DNA from 3 places in the Streptomyces sp. 351MFTsu5.1 genome. Region 3 is predicted to be linked to each of the others. Evidence: riboswitches for the same ligand, from Rfam matches in the RefSeq annotation. Region 3 holds a riboswitch; each other region holds the start of a gene.

Region 1 (6,101 bases), on a different contig from region 3:
TCCAGTTCCGCGCCCGTGTCGGTGGCGTGCAGATGGATGCTGCGCCCCGGGCCCCGCAGCTCCCGTGACTCGTCGTCCGGCATGGTCCGCTGCGCGAACTCCACGATCTCGAGCCACTCGTCGATGGCGTCGGCGGCAATCTCCGGGGCGACCTCATAGGGCTGGCCGGCGGCGAGCGTGGCATCGGCACGGTGGACGGTCAGCTCGTGGACCATCCGCCGGGCCCAGAACCCGGAGGTCGGAACCCCGGCCCAGGACCACACCCCGGTGTCCGGTCCGGCCTCCCGCAGCGTGGCGACGAGTGCGTCACCGGTCTCGGCGAGCCACGCGTCGAGCTCACCCGCGTCCTCGGGCCCCTCCCCCAACCGCACCTGGTCCTCGGGCACTTCCTCCTGGACCCGGGTCCGCACCATCAGCTCCACCCAGCGCAGGGCGCCCCCGGTGTGCCGCACCAGTTGCTCCAACGACCAGTCCGGACAGGTCGGCACGGTCACCGACAGATCGGCCCCGGAGGTCACCACGGCCCTCAACAGACCCACCTGGTGGGCGATCTCGTCGCAGTAGCGGTCGTGCGTGAGCAGCGTCATGCCGGGCACTGTAGGTCGCCCTCGTCAGCCGAGCACCACAATTTCGGCGGCATCGAACCCCACCCCCACCGCGTCCCCGACCTCCGGCGCCTCGCGCAGGGCGCACGCGGCTTCCAGGCGGGGTCCGTCGTCCGCGGGTTGCAGGTGCACGGCGACATGGGTGCCCTTGAAGGTGCGTGCGGCGACCGTGCAGGGCAGCCCCTCGTCGGCCGGCACCAGTCGCACGCCCGCGGGGCGCACCAGCACGCTCCGGACTCCCTGCGCGGCCCCTGGCGGCACCGGGACCTTGCCCCACACCGTGTCCGCGGCCTCGCCGGTGACGGTCCCCTCCACCACGTTCTCGAAGCCGAGGAAACGGGCCACGAACTCGTCCACCGGCCGCTGCCACACCTCCAGCGGCGTACCGGACTGGGCGATCCGTCCGTCCCGCATCACCACGACCCGGTCGGCGAGCGCGAAGGCCTCGCTCTGGTCGTGGGTGACCGCGAGCACCGTGGTGCCCAACCGCCCGAACAGCTCCCGCAGTTCGACGACGAGCCGCTCCCGCAGCGAACGGTCCAGCTGCCCGAGCGGCTCGTCGAGCATCAGCAGCCGGGGCCGGGGAGCCAGCGCCCGGGCCAGCGCGACCCGCTGCTGCTCACCGCCGGAGAGCGAGGCGACGGCCCGGCGGGCGGCGCCCGGCAGCCCGACGAGGTCGAGCAACTCCCGCACCCGCTCAGCCTGCTGCGCCTTGGGGACGTCACGCATCCGGAGTCCGAAGGCCACGTTGGCGCCCACGTCCCGCTGCGGGAACAGCTGGTGGTCCTGGAACATCAGGCCCACCCCGCGCCGGTGCGCGGGCACCCCGGACTGGTCCCGCCCGTCGAGCGACACCCGCCCTCCGTCGAGCGGTTGCAGGCCGGCCACCGCCCGCAGCAGCGTCGACTTGCCGCTGCCGCTCGGTCCCAGCACGCACACGACCTCGTGCTCGGCGACATCGAGCCCGACCCCGTCGAGCACGGCCCGCCCGCCGAACCGTACCGTCGCCTCCGCTAGGCTCAGCAGCATCAGAACTCCCCGGTCCGGTCGGTCCGCAGCCGTTCGAGGACCAGCAGCGCCACCGCGCACACGATCATCAGGATGGTCGAGAGGGCCATCGCCTGGCCGTAGTTGAGGTCACCGGCACGGCCCAGCAGCCGGGCCACGGCGACCGGCAGGGTCGGGTTGTCGGGCCGTGCGATGAAGACGGTCGCCCCGAACTCGCCCAGCGACACGGCGAACGCGAACCCCGCCGCGATCAGCAGCGCCCGCCGCACCATGGGCAGGTCGACCTCCCGCCACACCCGCCAGGGCGCGGCCCCGAGCACGGCCGCGGCCTCCCGCAGCCGGTGGTCCACCGCCCGCAGCACGGGCAGCATGGTCCGTACGACGAACGGCACCCCGACCAGCGCCTGCGCGAGCGGCACCAGGATCCAGGACTGTCGGAGGTCCAGCGGCGGCTCGTCGAGGGAGATCAGGAACCCGAAGCCGACGGTCACCGCGGACACCCCGAGCGGCAGCATCAGCAGCGCGTCGAAGCCCCGTACCCATCGCCCCGCGTCCCGTCGCGTCAGCGCGGCCGCCGCGAGCCCTCCGACCACCACCGCGATGACGGTCGCGGCGAGGGCGTACTCCAGCGAGTTCCCGATCGCCTCGATCGGCGCGACGAGGAAGACCCCGCCGTCGCTGTGGGTGAGCGCCCGGTAGTAGCCGAAGTCGGGGGCGCCGAGGGAGCGTTGCACCAGCACGGCGAGCGGCAGCACCAGGAGGACGGCGACGACCGCGAGGACCCCGGCCAGCAGCGCCCACTCCCCCGCGCCGCGCGGCCGCCGGGCGGTGACGGACGCGTCCACGAGCCGGAGCGCGCTCTCCCTGCGCCGTACGGTCCACGCGTGCAGGGCGAGGACCGCGCCCACGGCCACGAACTGGATGATCGTCAGCACGGCGGCCGTGGAGAGGTCGAAGATCTCGGAGGTCTGGCGGTAGATCTCCACCTCGAGGGTGGAGAACGTGGGGCCGCCGAGGATCTGGACCACACCGAAGGAGGTGAAGGTGAACAGGAAGACCATCAGCGCGGCGGCGGCCACGGCGGGCCCGAGCGCGGGGAGGGTGACCTTGCGCCAGGCGGTGAGCGGGGACGCGCCCAGCATCCGCGCGGCCTCCTCCTGCCGGGGGTCCAGCTGCGCCCACAGTCCGCCGACGGTCCGTACGACGACCGCGTAGTTGAAGAAGACGTGCGCGAGCAGGATCGCCCACACGGTGGTGTCCAGCCGTACGCCCCACCACTCGTCCAGCAACCCGCCCCGGCCGACCAGGGCCAGGAAGGCCGTACCGACCACGACGGTCGGCAGCACGAAGGGCACGGTGACCACGGCCCGCAGGATCTGCTTGCCGGGGAAGTCGAAGCGCGCGAAGACGTACGCGCCGGGGAGCGCGACCAGCAGCGTGAGCGCGGTGGAGACGAGCGCCTGCCAGGTGGTGAACCACAGGACGTGCCGGATGTCCGGCTGACCGAGAACGTCGGTGATCCGGCCGAACTGCCAGCTCCCGTCCGTGTCGAGGCCACGCCTGACGATCGCGGCGACGGGCAAGGCGAAGAAGACGGCGAAGAACGCGACGGGCACGGCCATCAGGCCGAGCCGTGCCGCCGCGCCCCTCCGGCTCACCTGAGGACGAGCGAGGTCCACGACTTGACCCAGTCGTCACGGTGTTCGGCGATCCTGGCCGGGTCCATGGTCTCGGGATCCTTGGCCTGCGGACCGTACTTCGTGAACTCGGCCGGCACCTGGGCGCCCTGCACGACCGGGTAGACGAACATGTTGAGCGGCATGTCCTGCTGGAACTCCTTGGTGAGCAGGAAGTCCAGGAACGCCTTGCCACCCTTGGTGTTCTTGGCGTTGCTGAGCAGCCCCGCGTACTCGATCTGCCGGAAGCAGGTGCCGTCGGCGACTCCGGTGGGCGCGGTGGCCGGCTTCGGGTCGGCGTAGATCACCTCGGCGGGCGGCGAGGAGGCGTAGGAGACGACGAGCGGCCGGTCGGCCTTGGCCTTCTTGCCGCCGGCCGACCCGGAGAACTCCTCGTTGTAGGCCTGCTCCCAGCCGTCGACGACCTTGACGCCGTTGGCCTTGAGCTTCTTCCAGTAGCCCTGCCAGCCCTCGTCCCCGTACTTCGCGGCGGACCCGAGGAGGAAGCCGAGGCCCGGGGAGGAGGTGGAGGCGTTCTCGGTGACGAGGAGGTTCTTGTAGGCGGGCTTGACCAGGTCGTCGTACGACGTCGGCGGCTGGAGCTTGTGCTCGCTGAACCACGCCTTGTCGTAGTTGACGCAGATGTCGCCGGTGTCGATGGGCGTGACCTTGTCCCCGTCGACGCGGTACCCCGCCTTGATGGTGCCGGCGCCCTTCGCCTCGTACGGCTGGAAGAGGCCGTTGTCGAGCGCCCGGGAGAGCAGGGTGTTGTCGACGCCGAAGAAGACGTCTCCCTGCGGGTTGTCCTTGGTGAGGATGGCCTTGTTGACGGCCTGCCCGGCGTCGCCGTCCTCCAGGACCTTCACCTTGTAGCCGGACTTCTTCTCGAAGTCGGCGAGGACGCCCTTGGAGACGGCCCAGGAGTCGTGGCTGACGAGGGTGACGGTCTTGGAGCCGGTGCTGCCGGAGCCGGAGGAGGAGTCGGAGGAGGACGAGGACCCGCACGCGGACAGCGTGACGAGACCGAGGCCCACGACGGCAGCGAAAAGCTTCTTGTTGTTCACGGTGATGACCGAACTTCCTACCCAGAATGACCTGGGCGAGGTTCAGAGGGTCTGCGGCCCGGTTGCCGCACTCTCAGCGCTGTTGCGCTCCCCTGTCGGATATGAAGGTGTACGTACAGTCGCCAGACTACCGCTCGGTGGCCGCGAGCTGGCCACAGGCCCCGTCGATCTCCTGGCCGCGGGTGTCCCGGACGGTCACCGGCACGCCGTGCGCGGCGATCGCCTCGACGAAGGCCTTCTCGTCCTCGGGCCGCGAGGCGGTCCACTTGGAGCCCGGGGTCGGGTTCAGCGGAATCAGGTTCACGTGCACGGGCTTGCCCCGGAGCAGCCGGCCGAGCCGGTCACCGCGCCAGGCCTGGTCGTTGATGTCCCGGATCAGCGCGTACTCGATGGAGAGCCGCCGCCCGCTCTTCTCGACGTACTCGAACCCGGCGTCGAGGACCTCGCGCACCTTCCACCGCGTGTTCACGGGGACGAGGGTGTCGCGCAGCTCGTCGTCAGGAGCGTGCAGGGAGATCGCGAGCCGGCACTTGAACCCTTCGTCGGCGAACCGGTGAATGGCGGGCACGAGCCCCACGGTGGACACGGTGATACCGCGCTGCGAGAGCCCGAGCCCGTCGGGGGCGGGGTCGGTGAGCGCGCGGATGGACTGCGTCACGCGCTTGTAGTTGGCGAGCGGCTCGCCCATGCCCATGAAGACGATGTTGGAGAGCCGCGCGGGCCCGCCCGGCACTTCCCCGTCCCGGAGCGCCCGCATGCCGTCGACGATCTGGTGCACGATCTCGGCGGTGGACAGGTTCCGGTCAAGACCGGCCTGCCCGGTGGCGCAGAACGGGCAGTTCATCCCGCAGCCGGCCTGCGAGCTGATGCACATGGTCACCCGGTCCGGGTACCGCATCAGCACGGACTCCACGAGCGTCCCGTCGAACAGCCGCCACAGCGTCTTGCGCGTGGTCCCCTGGTCGGTCGACAGATGCCGTACGACGGTCATCAGCTCGGGAAGCAGCGCCTCCCGGAGCTTCTCGCGCGAGCCGGCGGGGATGTCGGTCCACTCCGCGGGGTCGTGCGCGTACCGCGCGAAGTAGTGCTGCGAGAGCTGCTTGGCCCGAAAAGGCTTCTCCCCGATCCCGGCCACCACCTCCTTGCGCTCGACAGGAGTGAGGTCAGCGAGATGCCGCGGCGGCTTCTTGGCTCCGCGGGGGGCGACGAAAGTGAGTTCTCCGGGTGCAGGCATAACCCTTCCAGTGTGGCAGATCATCGCCGGGGGCCCAGGCCGGAGCGGGGTGGGGGTGGTCACCTGCGGGGGCCGACTGTTGGCGTCGGTCGGCTTCGGACGGCCCAGGGACGGCTCAGGGCGCTTGCTCTACGAGTGGAACAATTGCTCCGGGGGTGCGAATGGACACGCTATTCCGGAAAGGTGTTCAACCCATCGACAGCGATCGCTGAAGCAGCAGCGTGAACAAAAGCCAAGTACTCCGTGTGAAATTTCTGGCTCAACTCATTCAGCGAAGCTATTGCCTCCGGGGTACCACCGCCGTCGCGTCGGAACTGGACGAGGCACTCATGGACTTTAGCTTTGAATTCCAAGAACGCTACCCGGCAGTCCGCAGCTGCCTGCGTTACCTTTGGCGGTCCTTCGACAGCAACCTGTGCATAGCGATGGCCGTGAGAGTGGTCGTCCAAACGCGTGGAATCGTAGGCTTCCCGAGCAGCCCTCATCCTGTCTTCGAAGGCCGTGGGATATCTGT
Region 2 (6,101 bases), on a different contig from region 3:
CCCGCGTCCAGGATCACCGGCACCCGCGCGTGCTCGACGATCAGCCGGAAGTTGTGCGGGTTGCGGATGCCGAGCCCGGAGCCGATCGGGGAGCCGAGCGGCATGATCGCCGCGCAGCCCACGTCCTCGAGACGGCGGGCCAGCACCGGGTCGTCGTTCGTGTACGGCAGCACCGTGAAGCCGTCGTCGACCAGGGTCTCGGCCGCGTCCAGCAGCTCCACGCCGTCCGGGAGCAGGGTCCGCTCGTCGGCGATGACCTCCAGCTTGATCAGGTCGGTGCCGAGCGCCTCGCGCGCGAGACGGGCCGTGAGAACCGCCTCGCCGGCCGTGAAGCAGCCCGCCGTGTTGGGCAGCACCCGGATGCCGAGCCGCTCCAGGACGGACAGCACCGAGCCGTGCACCGACGGGTTCACCCGCCGCATCGCGACCGTCGTGAGCTCGGTCCCGGAGGCGACCAGCGCCCGCTCCAGGACGTCCAGGCTGGGCGCCCCGCCCGTGCCCATGATCAGCCGGGACGAGAACGACGTACCGCCGATGACAAAGGGATCGTCGGCCATGGGTCAGCCTCCTTGGACGGCGGTGAGGACTTCCACGCGGTCCCCCTCGGCGAGGGTCGTCGAGGGCCACTGCGTGCGCGGTACGACGGTCTCGTTGAGCGCGGCGGCGACCCCGGAGGGCGCCGAGGTCAGGGCCCGTACGACGGCGTCCAGAGCCGTACCGGGAGCGAACCGGCGCGGCTCCCCGTTGACGGAGATGTTCATGCCGGCTGCTCCACCCGCTGACGGAACCGGCCCGGCGTGAACGGACGGGCCACCTCCGGGAGTTCACCGGTCGCAAGGACATGGGCCATCGCGTCCCCGGTGACCGGGGTCAGCAGCACGCCGTTGCGGTAGTGCCCGGTGGCGAGCAGCAGGCCGGGCAGGTCCGTCGGGCCGAGCAGGGGAGCGTTGTCGGGGGAGCCCGGGCGCAGTCCCGCGCGGGTCTCCGTCAGGGGCAGCTCGGTGATGCCGGGGACCAGTTCGTGCGCGTCCCGCAGCAGTTCGTACACCCCGCCCGCGGTCACCGTGGTGTCCCAGCCCAGCTCCTCGCTGGTCGCGCCGATCACCAGCTCGCCGTTCTCGCGCGGCACGAGGTAGACCTGGCTGCCGCGCACGACGGCCCGCACGGTACGGCTCAGGAAGGGCGCGTACCGGGGCGGCACGGTCAGGCGCAGCACCTGGCCCTTCACGGGCCGCACAGGGGGCAGGAGGGCCTCGGGGACTCCTTCCAGGCGGCCGCTCAGGCTCCCGGCGGCGAGCACGACCTGGCCCGCGTCCAGTTCGTCGCCGTCCGTCGTGGTGATCCCGGCGGCCCGGTCCCGGACGACCCGCAGGCGCTCCGCCCACGCGCGGTGGAAGACCACGCCCGCCCGCTCGCACGCGGCCAGCAACGCGCGCGTGAGGCGGCGCGGATCGATCTGGTGGTCACCGTCCACCCGCAGCCCGCCCCGCACCCCCGGCGCGAGCATCGGCTCCAGGCGGCGGCACTCGCGCCCCGACAGCCACTCCGACTCCAGGCCCGACTGCCGCTGGAGCGCGTGCAGTTCGCGCAGATGGGCGCGGTCGTCGGCGTCCAGCGCCACGGCCAGCGTGCCGCACCTGCGGTAGCCGAGGTCGTGGCCGGTCAGCTCGGTGAGCTCGGCCGCGAAGTCGGGGTAGCGGTGGGCCGAGGCGAGGTTCAGGCCGAGCAGGGTCTGCTCGCCGTAGTGCAGTTCGGTGACCGCGGCCAGCATCCCGGCGGCCACCTGGGCGGCCCCGCCGCCCGGTTCCGGGTCCGCCACGGCCGTGCGGAGACCGCGTTGCGCGGCCCGCCAGGCCGTGACCAGGCCGATGATGCCGCCCCCGACGACGAGGACGTCTGACGTACGTGAGGACATGGGCGTCCAGCCCCTCCCTTCGCCGGCATGACCCGGATCAGGTTCGTACGGTCGGAGGCCGGCCAGCCTCCCTCTCAGCCCGGTGCGTCCGGGCTCCCGCGAGTGCTCTACGTTGGCCACCCTAGCCCGACCCCGCACGTCTCAGTAAGGGAGCCTCTCTCCGTGGCACGCTCGCTCGACAACCTCGTCCTCGCCCCGGTCGCCGACCAGGCCCCAGGTCAGGTGGGCACCGGCACCCGGTTCACCTACCACGAGGAGGACGGGCGGATCTGGGCCGAGTACGCGGGCGGTGACGTGGTACGCGGGCATCTGGTCGGCACGCGCGCGGGGGACCGCCTCGACTTCCGCTACGTCCAGCTCAGGCATGACGGGTCGACGTCCTCCGGCCACTGCCTCTCCACGGTCGTCGACCTGCCCGACGGCCGGGTGCGGCTGGAGGAGACTTGGCAGTGGGAGTCGCAGCCCGGCAGCGGGACCAGCATTGTGGAGCAGGTCACTCGGCACGACTCCTGACTGACTGAATGTCAGGTGGCTAGGGTGATCAAATGACCGAGCAGACACAGGCGCAGCAGCGGGTGGTCGTGGTCGGGGCGGGCATGGCCGGGGTGCAGACCGCGGTCGCCCTGCGCGAACGGGGCTTCCAGGGCACCGTCACGGTGATCGGCGCGGAACCCCATCAGCCGTACGACCGGCCGCCGCTCTCCAAGGCCGTCCTGCTGGGCAAGGCCGAGGGCTCCGCCTTCGACGTGGACTTCGAGGCCCTCGGCATCGAACTGCTGCTCGGCCGCGAGGCGCTGGGCGTGCGCCCGGACGCGCACGAGCTGGACACCGAGGCCGGGCCCGTGCCGTACGACGTCCTGGTCCTCGCCACCGGCGCCGAGCCGATCCGGCTGCCCGGCACCGAGGGCGTGCCCGGCGTACATCTGCTGCGCACCCTGGACGACGCCGAACGGCTGCGCCCCGTGCTCGCCCGGCAGCACGACATCGTGGTCGTCGGCGCGGGCTGGATCGGCGCCGAGTTCGCCACCGCCGCGCGCGAGGCGGGCTGCGCGGTGACGGTCGTGGAAGCCGCCGACCGGCCGCTCGCCGGCGCGCTGCCCGCGGAGGTGGCCGCCCCGATGACGTCCTGGTACGCCGACGCGGGGGCCGAACTGCGCACCCACGCGCGCGTGGTGTCCGTCGAGCCCGGCGAGGTCGTCCTGGACGACGGCACCCGGGTGCCCGCGGGGGCCGTCGTGGTCGGTATCGGGGCCCGGCCCGCCACGGCCTGGCTCGCCGGTTCGGGCATCGAACTCGGCGCGCACGGCGAGGTCGTCGCCGACGAACGGCTGCACACCTCCGCGCCGGACGTCTACGCGGTCGGCGACTGCGCCTCCTTCCCCTCGGGGCGCTACGGCGAACGGCTGATGGTCCACCACTGGGACAACGCCCTCCAGGGACCCCGCACGGTCGCCGCGGCCGTCCTGGGCGAGACCTCCGCGGTCTACGACCCGGTCCCGTACTTCTGGTCCGAGCAGTTCGGCCGCTTCGTCCAGTACGCCGGCCACCACATGTCCGCCGACACGACCCTGTGGCGCGGTGAGCCGTCCGGCCCCGCCTGGTCCGTGTGCTGGCTCAGGGACAACCGCCTGGTCGCCCTCCTGGCGGTCGGCCGCCCCCGCGACCTGGCGCAGGGCCGCCGCCTGATCGACGCGGGCACCGAGATGGACCCGGACCTGCTGACGGACCCGGCGAGGCCGCTGAAGGCGGCGGCGAAGGGGTAGGGCGCGGAGGCGGACGGCCTGGGGCGGCCCGCCGGGCTTGATCCGCGGGTGGCCCTGAGGGTGGCCCTGAACTCGGGGGGCCGCGTGGTGGCGGGTGTCGAACCTTCCCGCCTGCGCCGGGCCCGCTCCCGGTCTCCGCTGCCGGCCCGCTCCCGGGGTCTCCGCGTGGGCCAGGCGCTCGGGATCGCGTACCGGCCCGGCCCCCGGCGTCCCCGTGTCGGCACGGCGTCCGGATGGTGTCGTCGACGCCAGGAAACCCGCCCCCGTTCCCCCGCCGGAGGCGCCCCGGCTTCCGACTGTCAGTGCGGGATGGCACGCTTGATCCCGTGACCGAGATTGACGCAAAGACCGATGCACTCGTCCCCGCCTGGCTCACCCTCCCCGACATCGCGGAGCTGCTCGACGTCGAGGTGACGCGGGTGCGGCAGCTGGTCAAGGAGGGCCAGCTCATCGCCGTACGCCGTGGTGAGAACCGCGCGCTGCACGTCCCCGCCGCCTTCATCGACACGGCCGAGCAGAAGGTCGTCAAGGGGCTGGCCGGGACCCTGACGCTCCTGAGGGACGACGGCTTCACCGACGAAGAGATGCTGGAGTGGCTCTTCACCCCCGACGACAGCCTGCCCGGCACCCCCGCGCAGGCCCTGAGCGAGAATCGCGGCACGGAGGTGAAGCGACGGGCCCAGGCGCTCGCCGTCTGACCTGACAGCACCGGCGTACGGGCCGGGCCCGCACAGAGGCCGCGGTCGAGCACGGCCCGTACACCACCGAACCCGGGGGAGACTCCTGCATGCCCGACACCGTTCGCACCCGGCTCGCCGACGCCCGTGTCTACCTGTGCACGGACGCCCGCAAGCGCCAGGGCGACCTTCCCGAGTTCCTGGACGCCGTCCTGGCCGGTGGCGTCGACATCGTGCAGCTGCGGGACAAGGGCATGGAGGCGGCCGAGGAACTGGAGCACCTGACGGTCCTCGCCGAGGCCTGCGCCCGGCACGGCAGGATGCTCGCGGTCAACGACCGGGCCGACGTGGCCCACGCGGCCGCCGCCGGCGTCCTCCATCTGGGCCAGGGCGACCTCCCCGTCCCCGCCGCCCGGGCGATCCTCGGCGACGACGTCCTGATAGGCCGCTCCACGCACGCGGAGGCGGAGGCCGCCGTGGCCGCGGTGCAGGAGGGCGTGGACTACTTCTGCACCGGCCCCTGCTGGCCGACCCCCACCAAGCCCGGCCGGCACGCCCCCGGTCTGGACCTGGTCCGGTACGCCGCGGCCCTGGGCACCGACCGTCCCTGGTTCGCCATCGGCGGCATCGACCTCGGCAACCTCGACGAGGTCCTGGAGGCCGGGGCCCGCCGGGTCGTGGTGGTCCGGGCGATCACCGAGGCGGAGGACCCCGGCGAGGCCGCCGCGGAGTTCGCGAAGCGGGTCCGGCACGCGCTGTAACCGCCCCAGGTGTCCGAGGGGTGGACAACAAGTCGACAATCCGGGCAAATTTCCCGGATCCGGTTGGGAGGCGGCCGCCCCCTGACTAACCTTCCGGTATGGCCCTCGGAACCGCATCCACCAGGACTGACCGCGCACGCACCGTGCGCGACATGCTCGCCACGGGCAAGACGACGTACTCCTTCGAGTTCTCGGCGCCCAAGACTCCCAAGGGTGAGCGAAACCTGTGGAGCGCGCTCAGGAGGGTCGAGGCGGTCGCCCCGGACTTCGTCTCCGTGACCTACGGCGCCGGCGGCTCCACCCGCGCGGGCACCGTCAAGGAGACCCAGCAGATCGTCGCGGACACCACCCTGACCCCGGTCGCCCACCTCACCGCGGTCAACCACTCCATCGCCGAACTGCGCAACATCATCGGCCAGTACGCCGATGCCGGGATCCGCAACATGCTGGCCGTGCGCGGCGACCCGCCCGGCGACCCCATGGGCGACTGGCTGGCCCACCCGCAGGGCCTGACCTACGCGGCCGAACTCGTCCAGCTCATCAAGGAGTCGGGCGACTTCTGCGTCGGCGTGGCCGCCTTCCCGGAGATGCACCCGCGCTCCGCGGACTGGGACACCGACGTCTCCCGCTTCGTCGACAAGTGCCGCGCGGGCGCCGACTACGCCATCACCCAGATGTTCTTCCAGCCGGAGTCCTATCTGCGGCTGCGTGACCGAGTCGACGCCGCCGGCTGCCAGACCCCCGTCATCCCGGAGATCATGCCCGTGACCAGCGTGCGCATGCTGGAGCGGCTCCCGCAGCTCAGCAACGCGAGCATCCCCTCCGCCCTGAAAGAGCGGATCCTCACAGCACAGGACGATCCGACCGCTGTACGCTCAATCGGAATCGAGTTCGCCACGGAGTTCTGCGCGCGACTGCTGTCCGAGGGAGTGCCCGGACTGCACTTCATCACGCTCAACAACTCCACGGCATCGCTGGAAATCTA
Region 3 (6,101 bases):
CGACCAGCGCGAAGATGCCGGCGAGCAGCCCCATCGGGAACCTGCGGTTGACGTCGGCGACCGAGTACTGAAGGTCCCTGGGCGCCGAGGGCTCGTACGCGACCACGACCTTCTCGCCCTCGTCCAGCTGCCGTGACTGGTCCGGCTGGACGATCTCCGTGAAGGTGCGGCCCTTGTCGTCGCCGGTGTCGACCCGGATCGTCGCCTTCTTGCAGCTGCCCTTCGCCTGCTGCTCGGCGGAGGAGCCCTCAGCGGTCGAGGTGTCCCCGGTCGGGGTCTGCCCTCCGGCGTTCACCGACTTGCAGCTGACACTCACGACCTTGGTGACCGTGGCCTGCTGGGTCTGCCGGTCGAAACCGACCCCGGTGCGTTCGTGCGCCGGGGCGCCACCGGGCCACAGCACCGCGAGTCCGACGACGACGGCCCCGGCGAAGGGGATCAGGATCGCCGCGATGACCTTCCGCAGATGCTTGGAGACGGGAGTCGCCGGACCGTGGCTGTGACTGTGGCCGTGCGAGTGACCACCACCGCCGCCGCCACCGCCGTTGCCTCCGTCTCCGCTGCCTCCATCGCCCCTGTCCCCGTGGCCGTGGCCGTGGTCGTGTCCAGGGGCGCCGGGATGGTGTCCGTGACCGTCATGGGGGGCGTGGGTGCTGCCGTGGCCGTTGCCCCCGAAGCCCTCGCTGTGACCGAGGCCGTCACCGAAGCCTTCGCCGTGACCGTGCCCGTCCTGGAACCCCTCGCCACGGTCGTGGCCGCCACCGAAACCTTCGCCGCGGCCGTTGGAGCCATACCCGGGGCGCTGCCCCTGCCCGTGACCGGCTCCCGACCCGTAGCCCTGCGGATAGCCCGGAGCACGCCCAGGACCCGCCTGCCCGGGACTCTGCCTTTGGTCAGGCCCGCCAAGCCCTTGGTCCCGCCCGCGAGGCCCCTGGCCAGGCCCGCCAAGCCCCTGGCCGGATCCCTGCCCACGCCCCTGTGGCCGCCCGTGCCCGAAAGCGTCCCAGCCTCCAGAATCCGGCGCGCCCGTACGACCGTTGCCGACCGCGGGGCCGCCTCCCGGACCGTCTCCGGGGCCGCCGCTTCCCGGTCCGTCTCCGGGGCCGTTTCCGGAGCCCGGTCGGCGCTGCGGCTCGGGAGGCGGGTACGGGGGCTGATGTGTCGTGGTCACCGCCCGATCATCGCAAGAACGAAAGGGGCCCCCTGTTCACCGCGCCCGAATTGACGCTAGCGTGGTGGCACCTTTGTACACGCGGGAGCTCGGAGCACCGGGCTGAGAGGGCGCTGACCTCCGTCCCAGCGATGTTTCACGTGGAACGTCCTCACGCGAGAGTGACGTTCCCCACGAAACGTCGGCAGACGGAAGCCGCTGCGTCGACCGCCGAACCTGTTACCGGGTAATGCCGGCGTAGGGAGTAGGTCTCATGACCATCAAGGACGCACGCACGCCTGCCTCCAACCAGGACGAACAGTCCATCGAGGGTGAAAGCCCAGCACAACCCCCCACGGAGGCCGGGAAGTCCATCGGCTGGCACAAGGCGTATGTCGAGGGCTCGCGCCCCGACCTGCGTGTGCCGGTCCGCCAGGTGCACCTCACCAACGGGCAGTCGGTCACGCTGTACGACACCTCGGGCCCGTACACCGATCCGCTCACCGAGACCGATGTCCGCCGGGGGCTCGACCCGCTCAGGGAGAACTGGATCGTCGCCCGCGGGGACACCGAGGAGTACGCGGGCCGTCCCGTTTGCCCCGAGGACGACGGGATCAAGCACACCTCCCCGCGCGGCGGCAACCTGCGCAACCTCGACGCGGTGTTCCCTGGCCGACCCCGCCTTCCTCGGCGTAGTCGTGACGGCAGTGCAGTCACCCAGCTCGCGTACGCCCGCCGGGGGGAGATCACTCCGGAGATGGAGTACGTGGCCATCCGGGAGAACGTGGAGCCCGAGGTGGTCCGTGAGGAGATCGCGGCGGGGCGTGCGGTGCTGCCCGCGAACGTCAACCACCCGGAGATCGAGCCGATGATCATCGGCAAGCGGTTCCTGGTGAAGGTCAACGCCAACATCGGCAACTCCGCGGTGACGTCCTCCATCGAGGAGGAGGTCGAGAAGATGACCTGGGCGACCCGTTGGGGCGCCGACACGGTCATGGACCTCTCCACCGGCCGCAATATCCACACCACCCGTGAGTGGGTGCTGCGCAACTCCCCCGTCCCGATCGGCACGGTGCCGCTCTACCAGGCGCTGGAGAAGGTCGACGGCCGGGCCGAGGAGCTGACCTGGGAGATCTACAAGGACACGGTCATCGAGCAGGCCGAGCAGGGCGTGGACTACATGACGGTCCACGCGGGCGTGCGGCTGCCGTACGTACCGCTGACGGCGAACCGCAAGACCGGGATCGTCTCGCGCGGCGGTTCGATCATGGCCGCCTGGTGCCTCGCGCACCACAAGGAGTCGTTCCTCTACGAGAACTTCGAGGAACTGTGCGAGATCCTCGCCGCCTATGACGTCACCTACTCGCTGGGCGACGGTCTGCGGCCCGGCTCGATCGCGGACGCCAACGACGAGGCGCAGTTCGCGGAGTTGAGGACGCTCGGGGAACTCAACACGATCGCCAAGCGATTCAACGTACAGACCATGATCGAGGGCCCGGGACATGTCCCGATGCACAAGATCAAGGAGAACATCGACCTTCAGCAGGAGATCTGCGAGGAGGCGCCGTTCTACACGCTCGGCCCGCTGACCACCGACGTCGCGCCGGCGTACGACCACATCACCTCCGGCATCGGCGCCGCGATGATCGCCTGGTGGGGCACGGCGATGCTCTGCTACGTCACGCCCAAGGAGCACCTGGGTCTGCCCAACCGGGACGACGTCAAGACCGGTGTCATCACCTACAAGATCGCCGCCCACGCGGCGGACCTCGCCAAGGGGCATCCCGGGGCGCAGGACTGGGACGACGCCCTGTCCGACGCCCGCTTCGAGTTCCGGTGGGAGGACCAGTTCAACCTCGCTCTGGACCCGGACACGGCCCGTGAGTTCCACGACGAGACCCTCCCGGCGGAGCCGGCCAAGACGGCCCACTTCTGCTCCATGTGCGGACCGAAGTTCTGCTCGATGAAGATCAGCCAGAGCATCAACGAACGGTTCGGCGGGGCGGCGGCCGAAGGAGCCTCACCCGAGGAGGTCGCCGAGGGAATGCTGCAGAAATCGAAGGAGTTCGCGGCGAGCGGGAACCGGGTGTACTTGCCGCTGGCGGATTAGTCCCGCTCCGGCAGGACGGCCCGCACCCGCGACTGTGCGGCGTCGCGGGCCGCCCTGCTCGTCCGGTTCAGTCGGGTCGTCCGGTCAGTCGCGCTCCGCGAGGAAGAGTCGTGCGAGCCGGGGCAGACGGCGATGCATCTCCTCCGGATCGTCGAAGTCGAAGTCCTCTCCCATGTCCGTGGGTTCGTTGTCCTGCCCGTCGGCCGGCCGGTACGTCGCCCAGGCCTCGTCGAAGGCGTCCGCGCTGCCTGCAAGGCGTTCGAAGGCGTCCCTGGCCGCGTAGTTCACGTCCTCGTGGAACAGGGCTTCGTCACCCCGTGCGTTCGCTGCCTCGACGACATCGGGGTGCTCCGCGAGGCTGTCGGGGTCCTGGGCGGTGCGCTCGTACCAGTCCCGCCCGGACGCGATCACTCCGGCTCGGAAGTCCATGAAGCTGTCGTCGGAGCAGCCGCCGCCGCCCAGACTCGATGGTGGCCGGAACCGGTGTCTGTTGATGGGGCCGCACTGTGCCGTCCCGGTCTGACAATCAGCGCAGGACAGTGTCAACGTGCGTAGTGAGGGTCGCCCCTGCTTCACCTCCTGCCCCGCCTCACCCCGCATCCGGCTTGCGCTCCCCTGTGAGCACGTCGTGGGAACGCAAGCCGAGGGGCTCTGCCGGGCGGTGTCAGTCCGGCTGGTGTTCCGGCCCCCCGAAGTCCGGGCTCGTGTAGTCCGGGCTGGTGAAGCTCGGGCGGGCGCCGGAGGCTCCGTCGTCGGGGCTGCTGAACCCGGGGCGGTCGTAGCCCAGGTTGGGCATACGGCTGGTCGGGGCCGGCGGTGCCGTGTGGTGCAGCGCGGCGGAGCCGGGGTCGGCCAGGGCATCTCTGAGGAAGGGCAGCAGACCGCGTTCCAGCAGGGCCTCCCGCCAGGCGTCCCTGGCCCGGGCCACCTCCCCGGTGAGTTCGCCGTACGCCGTGTCGGGCGTGGGGCGGTTGCGCAGCGCGGTGATCAGCAGGCCGCCCGCGGCGACCAGGATCGCGGCCGCGGTCAGGGCGCCGAACACCCATCCGATGGTGATCATGGCGTGGGCGAACGCCGGCGGCGGGCTGAGCATCTGGAGGATGTAGCCCACGAGCAGGAAGATCGCCGCGGCTATCCCGGCGAGGACGGGCGTCAGAACGGCGGCGACGGCGACGGCGCCCGCACCGGCGGTCTCGGCGACCTCTCCCATGGTGGTGGCGAGCCCCATCGCACCGCTGCCCGACTCGGCGGGGCCGGGTTCGTGCACGGACGACAGGGTGGACGGCGCCGGGCGGCGCTGTTCCTCGCGGACCTTCACGTAGTGCTGGTACTCGGTCGCGGCGGCCGCCGTGATGATCGCGGTGGCGTTCAGCGCCATGGTGCGCAGCTGTTCGGGATTCAGCCGCTGTCCGACAGCGGCCAGTTCGGGACGGTGTGGTGCGGAGCGCAGCGCCTCATCGAGGATCCGCTCGTACTCCTGGCGGTCCTCGCTGTGCAGGTGCTGCGGAACGCTGTTCATGTGCATCCCCCGATGCTCCGTAGGGCTTGGGGCTCGCATGCCAACGAGCCGTCGGGCAGAAACGGAGGGGAGCCTGCTACGGATAACCAGATGGTAGAGCGGCTACGGCACAGGGTGACAGGGGGTTTCCAGAAATTGGCCTCTGGCCTGCATGCTCTCCGGTCGGTCCACCAGGGGGCAACGTCTGCCCCGTGAACCGTCAGATATCCAGGGGAAGTTGCTGGACCAGCAGTTTTCCGGCCATGGTCACTCCGCCGTCCATCGCGATGGCGAGTCCGTCGGCGTAGACGTGGGGTCCCTCGACCACCGGACCGGAATCGTCCTCGTCCTCCTCGGAGCCCACTTCACCGAGCAGATAGGGGATCGGGCTGTGGCCGTGCACGATGCGGACACCGCCGTAGGTGTCGAGCAGCGAGCGCACATGGTCGGCCCCGCCCTCGTCGCGGAAGGAGAAGCGCTTGGTGAACTTGCGGAACAGGTCCCACACCTCGTCCGCGTCGTTCCGCGTGATCGTCTCGCGGACGGTGTCGTTGACCGCCTCGATCGAGTCGCCGTAGTCGAGATAGGCGGTGGTGTCGGAGTGGACGAGGAGGTGGCCGTCGACCTCCTCGACCGCGTCGAGGCGGGACATCCACTGGAGGTGGTGGTCCTGGAGGCGGTCCATGTCGGTCTTCTGGCCGCCGTTGAGCAGCCAGGCCGCCTGGAAGGTGGCGGTGCCCGCGCCGGAGTTGACGGGGGTGTCGCCGAACCGCTTGGCGCCGAGGAGCAGCAGCTCGTGGTTGCCCATCAGGGCCTTGCAGTAGCCGCCGGCCGCGGCGGCCTCCGCGGACAGCCGCATCACGAGGTCGATGACGCCGATGCCGTCGGGGCCGCGGTCGGTGAAGTCGCCGAGGAACCACAGCCGGGCGGTGCCCGCGCACCAGTTGCCCGCCGCGTCGACGAGGCCCTTCTCGTGGAGTGCGGCCATCAGTTCGTCGAGGTAGCCGTGCACGTCGCCGACGACGAACAGCGGGCCGGGGCCGTCCGCGGCGAGCCCCTCGTGGTCGGCGGCGGCCTGAGGCCCGTCGGCGGGGTGGATGACGGGAAGGTCCTGCTCGGTGGGGGTGTACCCGTCCGGGTAGGCCTCGTCGGGGGCCGGAACGACGTCGCTGCTGTGGCCGTACGGACCGGTCTCGTTGACGTACGCGGGCACCCGGAAGTCGCGCAGCACCGCAGTGCGCTCCACTTCGGGTCCCTGACCGGCCCCCTGAGTCATCAGACCCCTCCACCATCGCGCCGCATCTGCACCGCTTCGGACTGCCTGGTCGCAGCGGCCCCGCGGT

What was found. Region 3 has a riboswitch for thiamine pyrophosphate ahead of thiC (phosphomethylpyrimidine synthase ThiC). Riboswitches for the same ligand answer to the same signal wherever they lie in the genome.
Region 1: linked by a shared signal. The riboswitch ahead of H295_RS0128580 (thiamine ABC transporter substrate-binding protein) and the one ahead of thiC (phosphomethylpyrimidine synthase ThiC) in region 3 are both predicted to bind thiamine pyrophosphate.
Region 2: linked by a shared signal. The riboswitch ahead of thiO (glycine oxidase ThiO) and the one ahead of thiC (phosphomethylpyrimidine synthase ThiC) in region 3 are both predicted to bind thiamine pyrophosphate.

What each region holds. Positions count from the first base shown of each region.
Region 1 covers NZ_KB911788.1:123,468-129,568, reverse strand. Annotated here, with positions in the region: gene H295_RS0128595 (maleylpyruvate isomerase family mycothiol-dependent enzyme) at 1-587, opposite strand, end outside; gene H295_RS0128590 (ABC transporter ATP-binding protein) at 612-1,634, opposite strand; gene H295_RS0128585 (ABC transporter permease) at 1,634-3,235, opposite strand; gene H295_RS0128580 (thiamine ABC transporter substrate-binding protein) at 3,268-4,353, opposite strand; TPP riboswitch at 4,350-4,457, opposite strand; gene rlmN (23S rRNA (adenine(2503)-C(2))-methyltransferase RlmN) at 4,481-5,587, opposite strand; gene H295_RS47260 (hypothetical protein) at 5,758-6,101, opposite strand, start outside.
Region 2 covers NZ_KB911783.1:146,812-152,912, forward strand. Annotated here, with positions in the region: gene H295_RS0121555 (thiazole synthase) at 1-557, opposite strand, end outside; gene thiS (sulfur carrier protein ThiS) at 561-761, opposite strand; gene thiO (glycine oxidase ThiO) at 758-1,915, opposite strand; TPP riboswitch at 1,913-2,025, opposite strand; gene H295_RS0121570 (hypothetical protein) at 2,078-2,428, shown strand; gene H295_RS0121575 (NAD(P)/FAD-dependent oxidoreductase) at 2,461-3,678, shown strand; gene H295_RS0121580 (Rv2175c family DNA-binding protein) at 4,005-4,376, shown strand; gene thiE (thiamine phosphate synthase) at 4,466-5,116, shown strand; gene metF (methylenetetrahydrofolate reductase [NAD(P)H]) at 5,215-6,101, shown strand, end outside.
Region 3 covers NZ_KB911776.1:195,305-201,405, reverse strand. Annotated here, with positions in the region: gene H295_RS42765 (YibE/F family protein) at 1-403, opposite strand, end outside; TPP riboswitch at 1,243-1,432, shown strand; gene thiC (phosphomethylpyrimidine synthase ThiC) at 1,425-3,260, shown strand; gene H295_RS42755 (DUF4240 domain-containing protein) at 3,345-3,689, opposite strand; gene H295_RS0104315 (membrane protein) at 3,925-4,785, opposite strand; gene H295_RS0104310 (metallophosphoesterase) at 4,979-6,034, opposite strand.